DNA from 2 places in the Arthrobacter sp. Y-9 genome. Region 2 is predicted to be linked to the other one. Evidence: riboswitches for the same ligand, from Rfam matches in the RefSeq annotation. Region 2 holds a riboswitch; the other holds the start of a gene.
What was found. A riboswitch is a leader RNA that binds a small molecule or an ion and turns the genes downstream of it on or off. The one in region 2 is predicted to bind S-adenosylmethionine.

Region 1 (7,761 bases), 340 kb from region 2:
CACTCCCCTACGCCGCGGCGGCGGGAACCAGGACCCAGAGGACCTCGACTTCTTCATCGGTCGGGTTCAGCCAGGTGTGCGGCTCACGGCCGGGGAAGCTCAAGGTGTCGCCGGCGGAGAGTTCGTAGCGCTCATTGGAGAGGATCAGCACGATCCGGCCCTTGACCACGTGCAGCACATCGACGTCGCAGTCCACGGAGTAGAGTTCCGACTCGCCCTTGCCTCCGGGCTCGATGACTCCCCTCAGCAACTGCACCCGGCGTTCGGACCGTGCGGTGAGCAGGGTCTCGATGATCCCGTCGCCACCGAACGAGATCTTGGGAGCCTCGTCGGCCCGGGTCAGCGCCACGTCGGTCGCCGCGAACAGATCACCGATGTCCACCGACAGCACCTGGCAGAGCGTGACGAGGGACGCCACGGAGGGCGAGGTCAGATCGCGTTCCACCCGGGACAGGAAGCCCTTGGTCAGGCCGGTCACCTCGGCCACCTGCTCGATCGTCATGCGCTGAGCCTTGCGGGCCGCACGGATCCGCGAGCCGATGTTGATCGGCGCGTTGCTCGGCTCGATGGGGAGGGCTTTCATGGTGGCCTTTCAATCGCGGGCGCCGCTCGAGGTGGGGGGATCCACGAGTTGGGCACGGAAGTGTTCCCGGTCACGTTGGGCAGCTTCTGGAAGCGAGTTTAGTACCAGGGATCAAGTTATGCCTGCACCTCAACTTGGATCCGTCGCAACCGGAGTCTCCCCAGCTCAACACCGCGTCACAGGACCCCCGGCCGACCGCAGATCCCTGCCGCGCTCCGCCGTCGTCCGCTACAGTGTAGTCAGCTTCACGAGAGGTGGCGCCAAGCTCCGACTGGCCACCCGCCAACCCCATGTTCACGGGTGGCTCGGATGCAGAAGCGGCCCCGTTCTCCTGGCGGGGCAAGAGCACACGCAAGGATTCTCATGTCCGTCACCGTCCTGCCCGCCGTCGACCTCCAGAGCGGCCGGGTCACCCTGTTCCTCCACGGCGCCAGCCACCACTACTTCTGCGCGCAGCCGCATCAGCTGATCGACGCGCTGAACCGGGCGGTCCGGCCCCCTGTCTGGGAGGACGACGGCGTGCTGACGGTCCGCGTCGCGGTCACGGGTCTGCGGGCCGGACGGGAGCTCAGATTCAGCCTTCAGCCGCTCTCCCGATTGCGGTCCACCGAAACCGGAAGCGTCGGTGAACCGTCCGAAAATCCGCGGAATTTCGCGCTACAGTGAGGGCTGCGCAATGGGGCGCCACCTCCGACCACACCTCAGGAGCAGGATCCCATGAACACCCCTCAAGCGTCACCCGCCGATATCCGGCGCTGGCAGCAGTACCTTGCGGACGAACGCGCCGAAGCCTCCGTGTACCGCGATCTGGCGGCCCGTCGCGAAGGCGAGGAGAAGGCGATCCTCCTGGCTCTCGCGGAAGCCGAGGGCCGGCATGAAGCCCATTGGCTGACACTGCTGGGCGATCAGGCGGACAAGCCCCGCCATGCCTCCCTCAACAGCCGGTTCCTGGGCTTCCTGGCCCGGAACTTCGGCTCCGTATTCGTTCTGGCGCTGGCTCAGCGCGCCGAGGGCCGCTCCCCGTACGCGACCGATCCCCACGCCACCCCCGCCATGGCCGCCGATGAGCAGATCCATGAAGAAGTGGTGCGAGGCCTCGCCACCCGCGGCCGCGCCCGGCTGTCCGGGACGTTCCGCGCCGCCGTGTTCGGGGCGAACGACGGCCTGGTCAGCAACCTCTCCCTCGTCATGGGCATGGCGGCCACCGGCGTCGACAGCCAGGTGGTCCTCTTCAGCGGCGTCGCGGGCCTGCTGGCCGGCGCCCTCTCGATGGGCGCGGGCGAATACGTCTCGGTCCGTTCCCAGCGGGAACTCCTGGAGGCCAGCCGCCCCACACAGATCACGCTCGACGCCGCACCGCGCCTCGATCTGGAGCACAACGAGCTCGTCCTGGTCTACCTGGCGCGCGGCATGAGCCGCGAAGCCGCCGAGCACCGCGCCGCGGAACGGATGGGGCGCTTCAGCTGCGACTGCGACCCGAGCCTCTCCCTGCATCCCGAGGCCCCCGAGACGACGAACGACCATGAGGAGATCGGCACCGCCTGGGGCGCCGCCTCGTCCAGCTTCTGCTTCTTCGCCTCCGGCGCGCTCATCCCGATCCTGCCGTTCCTCTTCGGCATGAGCGGTTTCGGCGCGCTGGCGCTGTCGGTGGTCCTGGTGGGCCTGGTGCTGCTCGGCACGGGCGCGGTCGTTGGGCTGCTCTCCGGCACGTCGCCGCTCAGCCGTGCGCTGCGTCAGCTGCTGATCGGACTCGGCGCGGCCGGGGCCACCTACCTTCTGGGCCTGCTGTTCGGGGCCACGATCGGCTGATCCGCTCACTGACCGACGACGGCGCACCCTCCCCTGGCACACAGGCGGAGGGTGCGTCTTTGCCCACATACGGCTCGCGGCCACCCGTCCCCTCCCGGCCTCTGCGTAGAGTTACGTGCGGGAGGAACGTATGGACAACATCACCAGGGTGATCCTGGAGAACATCACCACGGTGCTCGCCATCGTGTTCGCACTGGCCGCCGCCGTGAGCACCTGGAGGGACCGCCGCCGCATGAGGAACGGGGTCTTCCTGCTCCTCGCGCTGGGCTTCGCGCTGCTGAGCCTGGGCCGGAACGACGACACGGCGTGGCTGCTGCTGATCGTCGTGCTGCTCGCCATCCTCGCGGTGCCCGTGCTCGGACTCTTCCTCGTGGTGAACGGCGTCGTCATGCTACGGCGCGAGGGACGGTCCATGGCGAATCTGCTGTCTCTCGCCGTGGGCCTGCTCGTGCTGTTCGCCCCCTTCCTGCTGGGGCTGCTCGAACGGTTTGCCGGAGGTCCCGAGGCACCCCTCTGGGTGAGCATGGTCCCCTTCCTCCTCTTCATGCTGGTGGCCTATGTGGGCTTCGTGTTCTGCGCATTCCTCCTGTACTCCTTCATCTACGCGCGTACCCGGAGCAAACAGGTGCCGGATTACGTCATCATCCTCGGGTCCGGCCTGATCGGCGGGAAGGTCCCCCCGCTGCTCGCAGGGCGTCTGGACAAGGCGGTGCAGATCCACCGGGCGGCGCCCGAAGGGTCTCGCCCGGTGCTCATTCCGAGTGGCGGCCAGGGCCCTGACGAAAGCCGCAGCGAGGGCGCAGCCATGGCCGAGTATCTGGTGGACGCCGGCGTTCCCGAGTCCGATGTGCTGCCGGAGACCGAGGCTCGCACCACGATGGAGAACCTCGAGTTCTCGCGTGCTCTGATGACGAAGAACGATCCGGTCGTCACGGTGACGACCAGCAGTTATCACGTCTTCCGGGCGGCGATGTACACCCGCCGTGCGGGGATGAAGGCAGTGGTGCGTGGCTCGAAGACCGCGGCCTACTTCGTCCCCAGCGCATTTCTGCGCGAGTTCGTCGCCGTGTTCCTGCAGTACAAGTGGATCAACTTCGGCGTGTGCGCGGCGATCGTGCTCGGCTGCCTCGCGCTGCTCTGGGAGTCATACCGCTGGTCATGACGTCTTCCGGAAGACGCCTGAGCCGGACTCCCGCAGAGCGGCGATGCAGTCCGTGAGGAACCCCTCCACGATCGAGAGTTCCTCATCGTCGAAGGACCGGGCCACCGCGGTCAGGGCTTCTGCCTGGACTTCCAGGATCGAATGGACCACGGTCCGTGCACGTTCGGTCGGATGCAGGATGTTGAACCGCCGGTCCCTGGCATCGGGCTCGCGGACCAGATAACCGGCCCTCTCCAATCGCGCCACCAGGGTGGTGGTGGAGGCAGACGAGAGACCCAGATGTCTCTCGATCCTGGAGGCCGTGACCTGCCGGTGTCCGGACTCGGCGAGCAGGTACCGCAGCGCGGCGAGGTCGGTGGAGTTCACGTTCAATTCCTCGCGGAGGCCTTCACGGGCCTGTTCCGCGGCGATCGTGAACTCACGGAGATGATGGAGGGCGGAAAGCGCCTGGTCGTGACGATCGCTTTCCTGCCAGCGCCTGTCGATCAGTTCGAGCGCCATCGAAAATCAACCTTTTCGATTTCGGGGTACTACGGGCCCGCTCTCCCGGGATGTCTCGTCACCGCACGGGACCAGCGGGGCGATGCGCCACCGGGGTCTTCACGCTCCCCCGGCGCGCTGACGAGCGGGAATCTCTTCCCGCCGGCAACCCGTCAGGGCCGGCACCCCCACGATGATGTGGGTCGATGCCGGCACCGACGAAGGCGCAGGGTCAATGACCTTGGGTCACTTGTCTTTGAAGGCGTCCTTGACGTCCTCGCCGGCCTGCTTGACGTCACCCTTGGCCTGCTGAAGCTTGCCTTCAGCCTCCAGCTTGTGGTTGTCCGTCGCCTCGCCGATGACTTCCTTGGCCTTGCCGACCGCCTGATCGGCAGCGTTCTTGGCCTTGTCGATGAAACTCATGATGTTCTTCCTTTCAGTGAGTGCTGAAAACCGTGGCGGGCCGTGAGGGCACGACACTGCGGACGGCTGTGAGGGTCCGAGTCCTCAGGCCCGGCTCTTGCGGGTCAAAGCCCCCCAGACGACCAGGACCAGCACGGCGCCGCCGATCGCGAGCAGCCAGGATCCGAGGGACCAGAAGCTGTTGACGCCCTCGTGGAACAGTGCCGATCCGATCCAGCCACCGACCAGCGCGCCGACGACGCCCAGGACGAGCGTCGAGAGCCAGCCGCCCCCGTGCTCACCCGGAGTGATGGCCTTGGCGATGGCGCCTGCGATCAGGCCCAGAATGATCCAACCGAGAAATCCCATGATTTCCTCCTCAAATAGTGCTGAACAGTGTGTCGGTGAAGATTGTCAGGCGGTGGCCAGGGCGGGCTGGGAACCCGACCGGTGATCCGCGGGGTGCGCGTCGGCCGTGGCTTCGACGGCGAAGCGGACGTGACGCTGGACGAAGCTCGCATCGAGCAGCTTCTCCATGTCCGGAATGAGCCGCTCCTCGACGAGGGCCATCACCGCCACGGGGTCGGCGGTGCCGCTCATCGTATAGACGGCGTGCAATACGAGCCCGTCGGAGTCACCCTCGACCCGGACGCTCGCGTCGGCAAGCGCAGGGTGCGCCTTCGCCGCATTGACAGAGGCCCTGGCAACCAGGCTCTGGTAGCTTTCCATCTCGCTCTCCCGAATTCTCTGAAGTGTGCAACTCAAGAAATGCAACCGCCCGCAGGCGGGGGAACCGTGATCCGCTCCTCCCCCAGCCGGCGGCGGAATGGATCATGCGCATCACGCTAACACATAGCTCGCTTGTCTAGCTAGTCGTCGAATCAACGCTTCGCACTGAGTGCAGTTCCCCTACATTCGTGATCTTTTGGCGATCAGCGGCACGCATCTCTTTAGATAGCTAGACTTCCGATCCACCGAGACCCCGCGGTCGAATGGCTCTTAACGGTCAGCGCGCTGCTCAGATCACCCGCCCCGGGACGCACGAAACCCGCCCCGGTCGGTGACCGGGACGGCTTGCGTGTGGAGTGGACTTCAGTGCCGCAGCGCGGCGCCGACGACCCCATCCAGGGATCCGGCGTCGCTCCTCACACCAGGCTCTGGACGGAGGTGCGGCTACGCCGTCAGTGCGCCGGGATGACCGGCTCTTCTTCGGCGTTCGCGCCGGCCAAGCGGGCGTTCCACGCCTCGATGACCTTCGTGTCCGTGGGCGGGGTCATGAGCGACACCGCGATGTAGACGACGGCGGAGGAGATCAGGCCGTAGTAGATCGGCTCGTTGGCGTAGACGCCGTCGAGCGGGACCTTGGCGTTGATCTCGAGGATGATCATGGTGCCGAGGGTGACCACGGTGCCGACGGCCATGGAGACTGCGGCGCCCATTCCGGTGCCGCGCTTCCACACGAGACCGCCCAGGATCGCGACCAGGAGGCCGCCCACCAGGATGTCATACGCGATGGTGAGAGCCGCGACCACGTCCTTGACCAGGATGGCGAGGATGATCGCCACCACGCCGAGGCCCAGGACCCAGAGACGGTTCTCCTTGACGTCCTCTTCGGGATTCTTATCGTGCTCGACGGCCACGTTGCGGCCGAACCAACTCGCCACGAACGGAGCGACGTCGGTGCGCGCCACAGTGGCTGCCGCGATCAGAGCGCCGGAGGCGGTGGACATCATGGCCGCGACGGCGGCGGCGAGTACCAGGCCGCCGATGGCGACCGGCAGGATGTGGGTGGCGACCTCGGCGTAGACCACGTCCTTGCCGAGGTTCGCGACGTCGATGTTCGGCAGGGCCACGTGGGCGGCCATGCCGATCACGGCGCCGGCCAGGCCGTAGAGGATGCAGTAGACGCCCGCCGTCGCGCCGCCCCAGCGGGCCACGCCGGGGGTCTTGGCGGTGAACACGCGCTGCCAGATGTCCTGGCCGATCAGCAGGCCGAGGGTGTAGACCACGAAGTACGTGATGATGGTCTGCACGCCGATGCCGTCCCACTGGAAGAACGAGGCGTTCACGCGCTGCTTGATGCCGTCCCAGCCGCCGGCCGCGCCCAGGGCGAAGGGCAGCATGAGGAAGAAGACGCCGATGGTCTTGATGAAGAACTGCACCTGGTCGGCCAGGGTGATGGACCACATGCCGCCGATGGTGGAGTAGACCAGCACGATCGCGCCGCCGATGGCGATCGCCAGCCAGCGGTCCCAGCCGAAGAGCACCACGAAGATGGTGGCGTAGGCACTGGTGGACGTGGCGCAGAGCATCAGCGTGTACGCCAGCATCACGATGCCGGAGGTCTGCGTGGCGCGCGTGCCGTACCGCAGCGTCAGCATCTGGGACACGGTGTAGATCTTCAGCTTCTGGATCATGCCCGCGAACAGCAGGCTGAGCAGCAGGACGCCGACGCCGATCGCCACCACGAGCCACATGCCGGAGATGCCGAACTTGTAGCCGAGGCCGACACCGCCGACCGTCGAGGCTCCGCCGAGGACCACGGCGGCCATGGTGCCGGTGTACAGCAGGGGGCCGAGGCGGCGGCCCGCCACCAGGAAGTCGCTGTTGTTCTTCGTCCGGGATTTGCCCCAGAAACCGAAGGCCAGCATTGCCGCGAGATAGAGGATCACGATCCCCGAATTGATGATGTTTCCGTCCATGGTGAACCTTACTCAAAGGGTGGTGCGCTGGGTCACGACCGAGCGTGACGACTGACACAAGGGTAAGTTTCCGCTTCAACCAAAGTCAACCAATCAGCAACAACGGGTGCATATTGGAAAACTCCTGGGTAGCATGGTGTTGCGCGCATCACCTTCCACGGAAGCCGCCGAAGGCCGGTCCGCGCCCACACGAACTGCTACCCGAGGGGGAGAAATGTCCGGAGAGCACCCGGCAGTACGCAACGGCGGCGACCTGGTGGTCGAGACCCTGCAGGCCCTCGGCGCCCGCACGGTCTTCGGCATCCCCGGCCAGCACGCGCTGGGCCTCTTCGACGCCATGGGCTGCGGACGGCCGCACTTCGTCTCCAGCCGCATCGAGAACAACTCCGCCTTCGCCGCGGACGGGTATTCCCGCGCCACCGGACAGCCGGGCGTCCTGTTCCTCTCGACCGGCCCCGGGGCCCTGACCTCCCTGGCCGGGTTGCAGGAGGCCTACGCCACGGGCGTTCCGATGGTCGTCGTCGCCAGCCAGATCCCCACGCCTGGTCTCGGGGCACGGCGCCGCGGCATGCTCCACCAGCTCGACGATCAGGCCCTCGCCGCCTCCCAGGTGACGAAATCCC
Region 2 (7,761 bases):
AGGCGTTCGACGGCGACGACCTCCCCACGGCGGCGCGTCGGCTCCTGGACCTGGGCGCCCGCACGGTGGTGGTGAGCTCCGGAAGCGAGGGGATGCGGCTCTTCTCCGCGGACCATCCCCGGCATTGCTGGCGGGCCCGGCTCCCCGAACCCCTGCGCGGAAACCCGACCGGCGCGGGCGACGCCGCGGTCTCCGCCCTGGCGACGGCGCTCGCCGAAGGCCTGGACGACCCGGAAGATCTGCTGCGGCGTGCCACCTCCTGGTCGGCGGCCGCGGTCCTGATGCGGGGAGCCGGCGAGATCTCGCCCCGGCACACCGAACTGGAACAACACCTGATCATCACCCTGGAGGAACTTGCATGAGCCTGGTCAGCACCCGCACCATCATGGACCGCGCCACAGGACGGGGGAGCGGTCAGGGGGCGTTCAACGTCATCCACCTGGAGACCGTCGAAGGGCTCATCGCGGGTGCTGAGCAGGCGGGCCTGCCGCTCATCCTCCAGATCTCGGAGAACTGCGCCAAGTACCACGGCGGACTGGAGCCCATCGCGCTCGCGACGCTGTCCGCGGGCCGCGCCGCCGGGGTCGACATCGCCGTGCACCTGGACCACGCCGAAAGCGAGGAGCTGGCGCGGCAGGCGGTCGACCTCGGCTTCGGCTCCATCATGTACGACGGCGCGCACCTCGACTACGAGGAGAACGTCGCCTCGACAGTGCGCGTGCGGGAGTACGCGCACGCCGCGGGCGTCTACGTCGAGGCGGAGCTGGGCAAGGTGGGAGGCAAGGACGGGGCTCACGCGCCCGGCGTGCTGACCGACCCGCAGGAGGCCCGGGACTTCGTCGCGGCCACCGGCGTCGATGCCCTGGCCGTGGCGGTCGGTTCCTCGCACGCGATGACCAGCCGCGACGCCCAGCTGAACCTGGAACGCATCGCCGCCCTGCACGCCGCGCTGGACGTGCCGCTCGTGCTGCACGGCTCCTCCGGCGTCTCCGACGCGAACATCCAGGCGGCGATCCGTGCGGGCATGACGAAGATCAACGTCTCGACACACCTTAACGGTTTCTTCACACGGGCTGTGCGCGAGTACCTTGAAGCTCATCCGGATATTGTGGATTCCCGGAAATACCTGGGGGCGGGGCGGGCTGCACTGATTCCAGAAGTGGCCCGGCTTCTGACTCTCTTCGACACTGCGGAGCGTGCTTCATGAACCGGACCGACCGATTGACGGCCATTCTCGACCTCCTGGCCGAGCGTGGCCAGATCGAGGTGGAGGACATCGTCACCCAGCTGGGCGTCTCTCCCGCCACGGCACGCCGTGACCTGGATTCGCTGGCCAAGCAGCGGCTGCTGAGCCGCACCCGCGGCGGCGCCACGACGGGCTCCGTCTCCTATGACCTGCCCGGCCGCTACAACCGGGACGACAACGCCGAGGCGAAGCAGCAGATCGCCCTCGCCGCGTCCTCCCTCGTGGAGCCGTACATGGTGGTGGGCCTGGGCGGAGGCACCACGAGCACGGCCCTGGCGCAGGTCCTGGCCACCCGGGATGACCTCAACGCGCCGTCCAACCGGCCCACGCTGACCGTGGTCACCAACGCGATCAACATCGCCTCTCAGCTCGCCGTGCGCCCGAACATCAAGATCATGGTCACCGGCGGCATCCTGAATCCGCGCTCCTACGAACTGGTGGGTCCGTTCACGGACACCATCATGCAGAAGGTGGCGCTGGACATCGCGTTCATCGGCGTCAACGGAGTGGACCCGGTTCTCGGCCCCACCATCAACGACGAGGGCGAAGCCCAGGTGAACTCCCTCATGGCCAAGCGGGCCCTGGAGGGCTACATCCTGGCCGACTCCTCGAAGATTGGGAAACGGGCCTTCGCCACGATGCACGGCTTCCAGATGCGCAACCTCATCACGGACGAGGGCATCTCCGCCAAGGACCTCAAGGCCTTCCAGGACCGCGGCACCAAGGTGCTCGTGGCCCGGGACGGCGTGGCGGATCACCGGCACGCGTCGTCGGTCCCGACCGAGGAGGAACCGGCGCACTAGGGCCGGGCGGCCAGGGCCGGTCCGCCTTCACGGCGGGGCCGGGCCACGTCCCAGACGTGGCCCGTCTCAGAAGTGCAGCGGCGGCGCATCCAGGACGGTCGCCGTCTCACGGCATTGCGTCCACTGGCTGAACGGCGCGTCCAGCCGGTACTTGCCGTGCTCCTCGCGGATGAGGGTGCGGATCTCGGCGTTCCCCGGGTTGTTGAGCGACTCGAAGTACTCCACGGACCAGTGGAACCAGCGCATGCAGAACAGCCGCATCGTGAGGCCGTGCGTGACCAGGAGCGCGTTGGGGGCGTAGCTCGGCTTGGACCAGTGACGGTACAGGGTCTCCATGAAGCTGGAGATGCGGTCGTAGACGTCAGACCCCGACTCACCCTCACGGAACCGGTAGAAGAAGTGGCCGTACGCGTTCCGGAGCTCCTTCTGATCCGCGATGTCCCCGGCGATCTGGAAGTTCGCCCAGTCCTGCTCCCGGAGACGCGGCTCCTCGATGACGCGTTCGGTCAGATCGCCCAGTCCCAGGGCGTCCAGGGTCTGATAGGCCCTCAGGTACGGTGAGACGTAGACGCAGACCTGCTGGCCGTCCAGCTGCCGGCGGATCTTCTCACCCGCCTGACGGGCCTGCTCCACTCCGAGCTCGGTGAGCGGAATCCGGTAGTCCGGGACCCGGTTGTAGATCCCGGTGTCCACATTGGCCGCCGACTGCCCGTGCCGGATCATGATGATTTGCTGCGGCGCACTCATAGGCCCAGCTTAGGCGCACCGCCGGGCCACGGGGCGCCGCGGGTTCGGCGGAGTGTGCGCGTGTCCGCGGCGCGTCACTACAGTGGTGACATGCCGCGCCTGAAGCCGTCCCCGCCGTCGTCGTCCCTGGACTGGGAGCCTCTCGCGGACGAGGGGCGACGGCGGCGCCTCTGGTGGGAGATCGCGCTCGTGCTGGGGCTGTCCCTGGGACAGTCGGCGGTGTACTCGGTGGTGCAGCTCGCCGACAAGCTGAGCCGCGGGCCGCTCTCCTCCGCGACGTCCACCCTGAACCCCTCCCGCAATCAGCGGGAGTTCTTCGATCTGCTCTACCAGCTGCTGGACATCGTGTTCTCGCTGGTGCCGGTGCTGCTCGCCTTCCATCTCCTCGCCACCTTCCTGCCCTGGCGCGGCGAGGCGGGACGGAAGCCCTGGCGGGGGATGGGCTTCGACCTGGCACGGCCGGCGCGCGACGCCGGGACCGGCCTGGCGCTCGCCGTCGGCATCGGCGCGGGGACGCTGGCGCTGTACGCGGCAGGCCGGGCGCTCGGCGTCACGACGGCGATCATCCCGGCCGCGCTGGACGCCCACTGGTGGACGGTGCCGGTCCTGGTGCTGTCGGGCATCCGGCACGGCGTGCTGGAGGAGACCCTGGTGGTCGGCTACCTGTTCCGGCGGCTCGGGCAGCTGCGCTTCTCTCCACTGTGGATCGTGCTGGCCAGCGCCCTGCTCCGGGGCAGCTATCACCTGTATCAGGGATTCGGGCCGTTCCTCGGCAATGTCGTGATGGGGCTCGTGTTCGGCTGGGTGTACCTGAAGTGGCGGCGCGTGATGCCGCTCGTGGTGGCGCACGCTCTGCTCGATGTGGGGGCGTTCGTGGGCTACGACCTGTTCGGCAAGGCGATCGGGCTGGGCTAGGCACGGGCATCCGGGCCGGCTCGGGCATGGGTGCCAGGCACCCATGCCGTCAGCGGGCGCCGAGCAGTTCTTCGCTGAGCGCCGTGGCCAGCTTGTCGAAACCGTTCAACCGCTCCCGGGCCGCCGGCGACACCGTGCCGGTGCCCTGGCCGCGGTCCGGCAGGGCCGACATCTCGACCAGCAGCAGCCCCGGCGTCTCGGCCGTGGTGTCCGCGATCAGGGCGGTGCGCCGCGTGTCCGGGGCGCCGCGGACCGCCTCCCCGGCACTGGCCTTGGCGGAATGCCCCGCGAACTCGGTGTCGCGGGCGGTGCGGGTCTTCGTGAGGAGCAGCTTGCTGTTCAGCGGCAGATCCGCCACGGCGCCGATGCGGACCACCACGCTATGACTCGGCTCCACGAACTCGCACAGCACCGGGAGGACGCCGGAGTCGAATGCTCCGCCACCCGGCGGGACGGCCGTGACCGCTTCCAGTGACGACCCGGCGATCCTCCGGACCGTCGGGGCCGCGGCCGTGCACAGGGTGTCTGCATCCGCCGCGCCGAGTGTGACCGTCTGCCGCGGGTCCGAGGCTGCTGCGGCGCCTGTGGCCGGCGCGCATTGCCGGAGGTCCTGGTCCACGACGTGGGAGCACGCCCCGACCGCGGCGAGATCCGGCTCCGTCGCCGAGTACACGAGGGGCGTCTTCGCCAGGGTCTGCGGCGCGGCCTTGGCGAGGACGGGGACGAGCTTCTGCGCGAGGGCGGAGGCGTCGGCGCACGTCGCCGCCTCCGCCTGGGCCTGAACGACGCGGTCGCGCACGGGCGTCTGGTTCGGCCAGGCATCCCAGAGGAGCGTGCAGCCGGCTCCGGAATCCTTCCAGAACAGGACCTCGGTCCCCGCGATCGGCCGCACCTCGCTGTCCTGCCAGCCGCCCCCGGTGCGCAGTTCCGCCAGGGGTTTCCGGTAGGCGAGCGTGAGGGCCTGCCGCGTGTAGACGGGCGCGCCGCCCGAGGCCGCCGCGTCCCGCCAGACACCGCATTCGGCGAGGCTGCCGGTGAAGGACGTGCGGGGCGCCAGGACTTGTCCCGCCGGGAGTGGCCCGAGCGCCGAGGACAGGACATCGCACACGGAGACGCCGGGCCGGGGGTCCTTCCGCGCGAACGACGCCGGATCGTCCCGCAGGCGCGGAGCGACGGTCTTGGCGTACGCCTCGGGCTGCGTGCAGTCGTAGGCGCCCACCGGATCCTGGGCGAGGGTGATGGCGTGGTCGAAGTCGACCGGGAGGCTGATCGTGCACCGGCCGGTCGCCTTGGTGGAGCGGTAGGCCACCACCCCGCCGAGGTCGAGCCGCTCCTGTCCGTGCCGCTGGGACGCGGTGCTGTCCGCGTAGCTCACGGCCTGCACGCCCTCGTCCTGGACCCGGCAGTCGAAGGGGGTGGCGCTGATGAGTCCGGGTTTCCGTCCGAGACCAGTGGTGATGCGGGGGTCGAGGAGCGCGCAGGGGTCGACGGCCGCCAGCTGCCGCCGGACGGCGGCCTGGTCGCGGTCGGGGTTGCCCGCCGGGATGACCCGCTGCGTCGGGGACGGCGACGTCGGGGCAGGCCGGCCGCCGTCGGGGGTGCAGGCTGTGACCAGCACGGCCAGCAACGCGAGTGCGGCTGCGAGTGACGTTCTCTTCATGGGCCCTCCCTCTGGGCTCTGACACCACGCCCGCGCCGGCGAGCATGGCCTGATCAGCGAGCGGCTCCGCGGACCGTCCGGGGCGGTGACCTGCTCGGTGCGTGGCGCCGCTCTCTGGTGGACTCATGGTACTGAACACGGGCCGCCCCGGAAGAGGGGTGGCGCCGTGGCGCTGGGGTACGGCGAAGGCCGCCGTTCCGCGCGATGCGGAACAGGCGGCCTTCAGACGGCGTGGCGGGTGAGCCTCAGAGGGTCACGGAGCCGTTCGCCGTTTCGAAGGTCACGGACATGATGCCGGGGGTGCCGTGCGGAGCGATCCACTCCACGGCGACGTCCTCCAGCGGGTTCTCCACTTCCTCGCCGAGCCACTCGGTCACGCGTTCCGCGGAACCGGCGATGGTGAGGCTGGAGACCCGGACGTCGCTCGGGTACACGAGCGACGGGTGGAGGGTGGAGTCACCCTCCCACTTGAGCATGTACGGCACCTGCGGGTCCGCGATGAGACCCAGGATGCCGATCTGCTTCCAGATGAGCTCGCGGCCGTCGGGGAACTTGCGGTTCCCGGGGACGGCCTCGCGGCCCAGACGTGATTCGAAGGGGGCCAGGTCGTCCACGGCGACGCACCAGCCCATCCACCCACCGCCCATCGCGGAGCGGGCCCGCACGGCCTGGCCGAACGGCGCCTTGTCCGAAGCGGGGTGGTCCAGGACTTCCACGACCTCAAGATATTTGTGGTCGGCCAAGGGGAAGATCATGTTGCGGGTGCCGAAACGGGGGTGTACCCCACCGCGCACCGCGTGCAGTCCAAGAGCGGCAGAAATGCGCTCCGCCGTGGCCTCCAGGCCATCGCGTTCACAAGCGTAAGAAACGTGATCCATGCGCATGGCATCATCCTTGCACTTTGTGACTAGGCACTCAGCTTAGGGTTACCTAAGTCACGCGACAGCCTCTGGGACGTTCTGTGACGCACCCCTTTTCCGCACTCCCTCCGGCCCCCTACCCTGGGTTGCAGGTCATGAGTGCCAGCATCGAGCCCCGGCTTGCTGGCCGGCAACCCTCCGTCCGCGGCGGGGTGCCCCGGGTGAAGACCAGGCGGGTCGGCATGCACGCCGGCACGCAAGCGCGGGCCGTGGGCGCCGTCTCCTTCCTTCCGGAAGGCTGACGCCGCGATGGTGGGGGAGACCGTTCCTGGCCCTTGAAATCTAAGGAAAGCCATGACCAACAACTGGTCCTTCGAAACCCGCCAGATCCATGTCGGACAGGAGCCGGACGCCGTCACCGGCGCGCGGGCCCTGCCGATCTACCAGACCACGTCCTTCGTGTTCCCGAGCGCCGAGAGCGCCGCCAACCGCTTCGCGCTCGCCGAGCTGGCCCCCATCTACACCCGTATCGGCAACCCGACGCAGGACGCCGTCGAGCAGCGCATCGCCAGTCTCGAAGGCGGTCTGGCGGCCCTGCTGCTCAGTTCCGGTCAGGCTGCCGAGACGTTCGCCATCCTCAATGTGGCCGAGGCGGGTGACCACGTGGTGGCCAGCCCGAGCCTGTACGGCGGCACCTACAACCTCCTGGCCAACACCCTGAAGAAGTTCGGCATCGAGGTCACCTTCGTCGAGGACCCGGACAACCTGGACCACTGGCGCGCCGCCGTCCGTCCGAACACCAAGCTCTTCTTCGCCGAGGTCGTCTCCAACCCGAGGCAGGACATCCTGGACATCGAAGGCGTGGCCTCCGTGGCGCATGAATCCGGCGTCCCGCTGATCGTGGACAACACCCTAGCCACCCCGTACCTCATCCGGCCGCTCGAGTGGGGCGCGGACATCGTGGTGCACTCGGCCACCAAGTACCTGGGCGGTCACGGCAGCGCGATCGCCGGCGTGATCGTGGACTCCGGCAAGTTCGACTTCGGCGCGGACCCGGAGAAGTTCCCGGGCTTCAACACCCCGGATGAGAGCTACAACGGACTCGTCTACGCCCGTGACCTCGGCGCGGACGGCGCTTTGGGCGCCAACCTCAGCTACATCCTGAAGGCCCGCGTGCAGCTGCTGCGTGACCTCGGATCCGCCGTCAGCCCGTTCAACGCGTTCCTCATCGCGCAGGGTCTCGAGACGCTCAGCCTCCGCGTCGAGCGCCACGTGGAGAACGCGCTGAAGGTCGCCGAATTCCTGGAGGCGCGCGACGATGTCGAACGCGTCGCGTACGCCGGCCTGCCGAGCAGCCCGTGGTACGAGCGGGGACGCAAGTACGGCCCCAACGGCATCGGCGCCGTGGTGGCGTTCGAGATCGCCGGCGGACTCGAAGCCGGCAAGGCGTTCGTGGACGCGCTGGAACTCCACTCGCATGTGGCGAACCTGGGCGATGTCCGCTCCCTCGTCATCCACCCGGCGTCCACC

Region 1: linked by a shared signal. The riboswitch ahead of P9849_RS03650 (hypothetical protein) and the one ahead of P9849_RS05035 (bifunctional o-acetylhomoserine/o-acetylserine sulfhydrylase) in region 2 are both predicted to bind S-adenosylmethionine.

Annotation. Positions count from the first base shown of each region.
Region 1 is NZ_CP121463.1:814,843-822,603, reverse strand. It holds gene P9849_RS03655 (cupin domain-containing protein) at 8-583, opposite strand; SAM riboswitch class IV at 827-935, shown strand; gene P9849_RS03650 (hypothetical protein) at 947-1,249, shown strand; gene P9849_RS03645 (VIT1/CCC1 transporter family protein) at 1,301-2,392, shown strand; gene P9849_RS03640 (YdcF family protein) at 2,523-3,554, shown strand; gene P9849_RS03635 (MarR family transcriptional regulator) at 3,549-4,055, opposite strand; gene P9849_RS03630 (CsbD family protein) at 4,281-4,457, opposite strand; gene P9849_RS03625 (GlsB/YeaQ/YmgE family stress response membrane protein) at 4,542-4,805, opposite strand; gene P9849_RS03620 (hypothetical protein) at 4,851-5,165, opposite strand; gene P9849_RS03615 (sodium:solute symporter) at 5,618-7,138, opposite strand; gene P9849_RS03610 (thiamine pyrophosphate-binding protein) at 7,353-7,761, shown strand, end outside.
Region 2 is NZ_CP121463.1:1,159,749-1,167,509, forward strand. It holds gene P9849_RS05000 (1-phosphofructokinase family hexose kinase) at 1-362, shown strand, start outside; gene P9849_RS05005 (class II fructose-bisphosphate aldolase) at 359-1,207, shown strand; gene P9849_RS05010 (DeoR/GlpR family DNA-binding transcription regulator) at 1,204-2,049, shown strand; gene P9849_RS05015 (histidine phosphatase family protein) at 2,116-2,796, opposite strand; gene P9849_RS05020 (type II CAAX endopeptidase family protein) at 2,887-3,711, shown strand; gene P9849_RS05025 (hypothetical protein) at 3,761-5,371, opposite strand; gene P9849_RS05030 (VOC family protein) at 5,617-6,255, opposite strand; SAM riboswitch class IV at 6,383-6,500, shown strand; gene P9849_RS05035 (bifunctional o-acetylhomoserine/o-acetylserine sulfhydrylase) at 6,586-7,761, shown strand, end outside.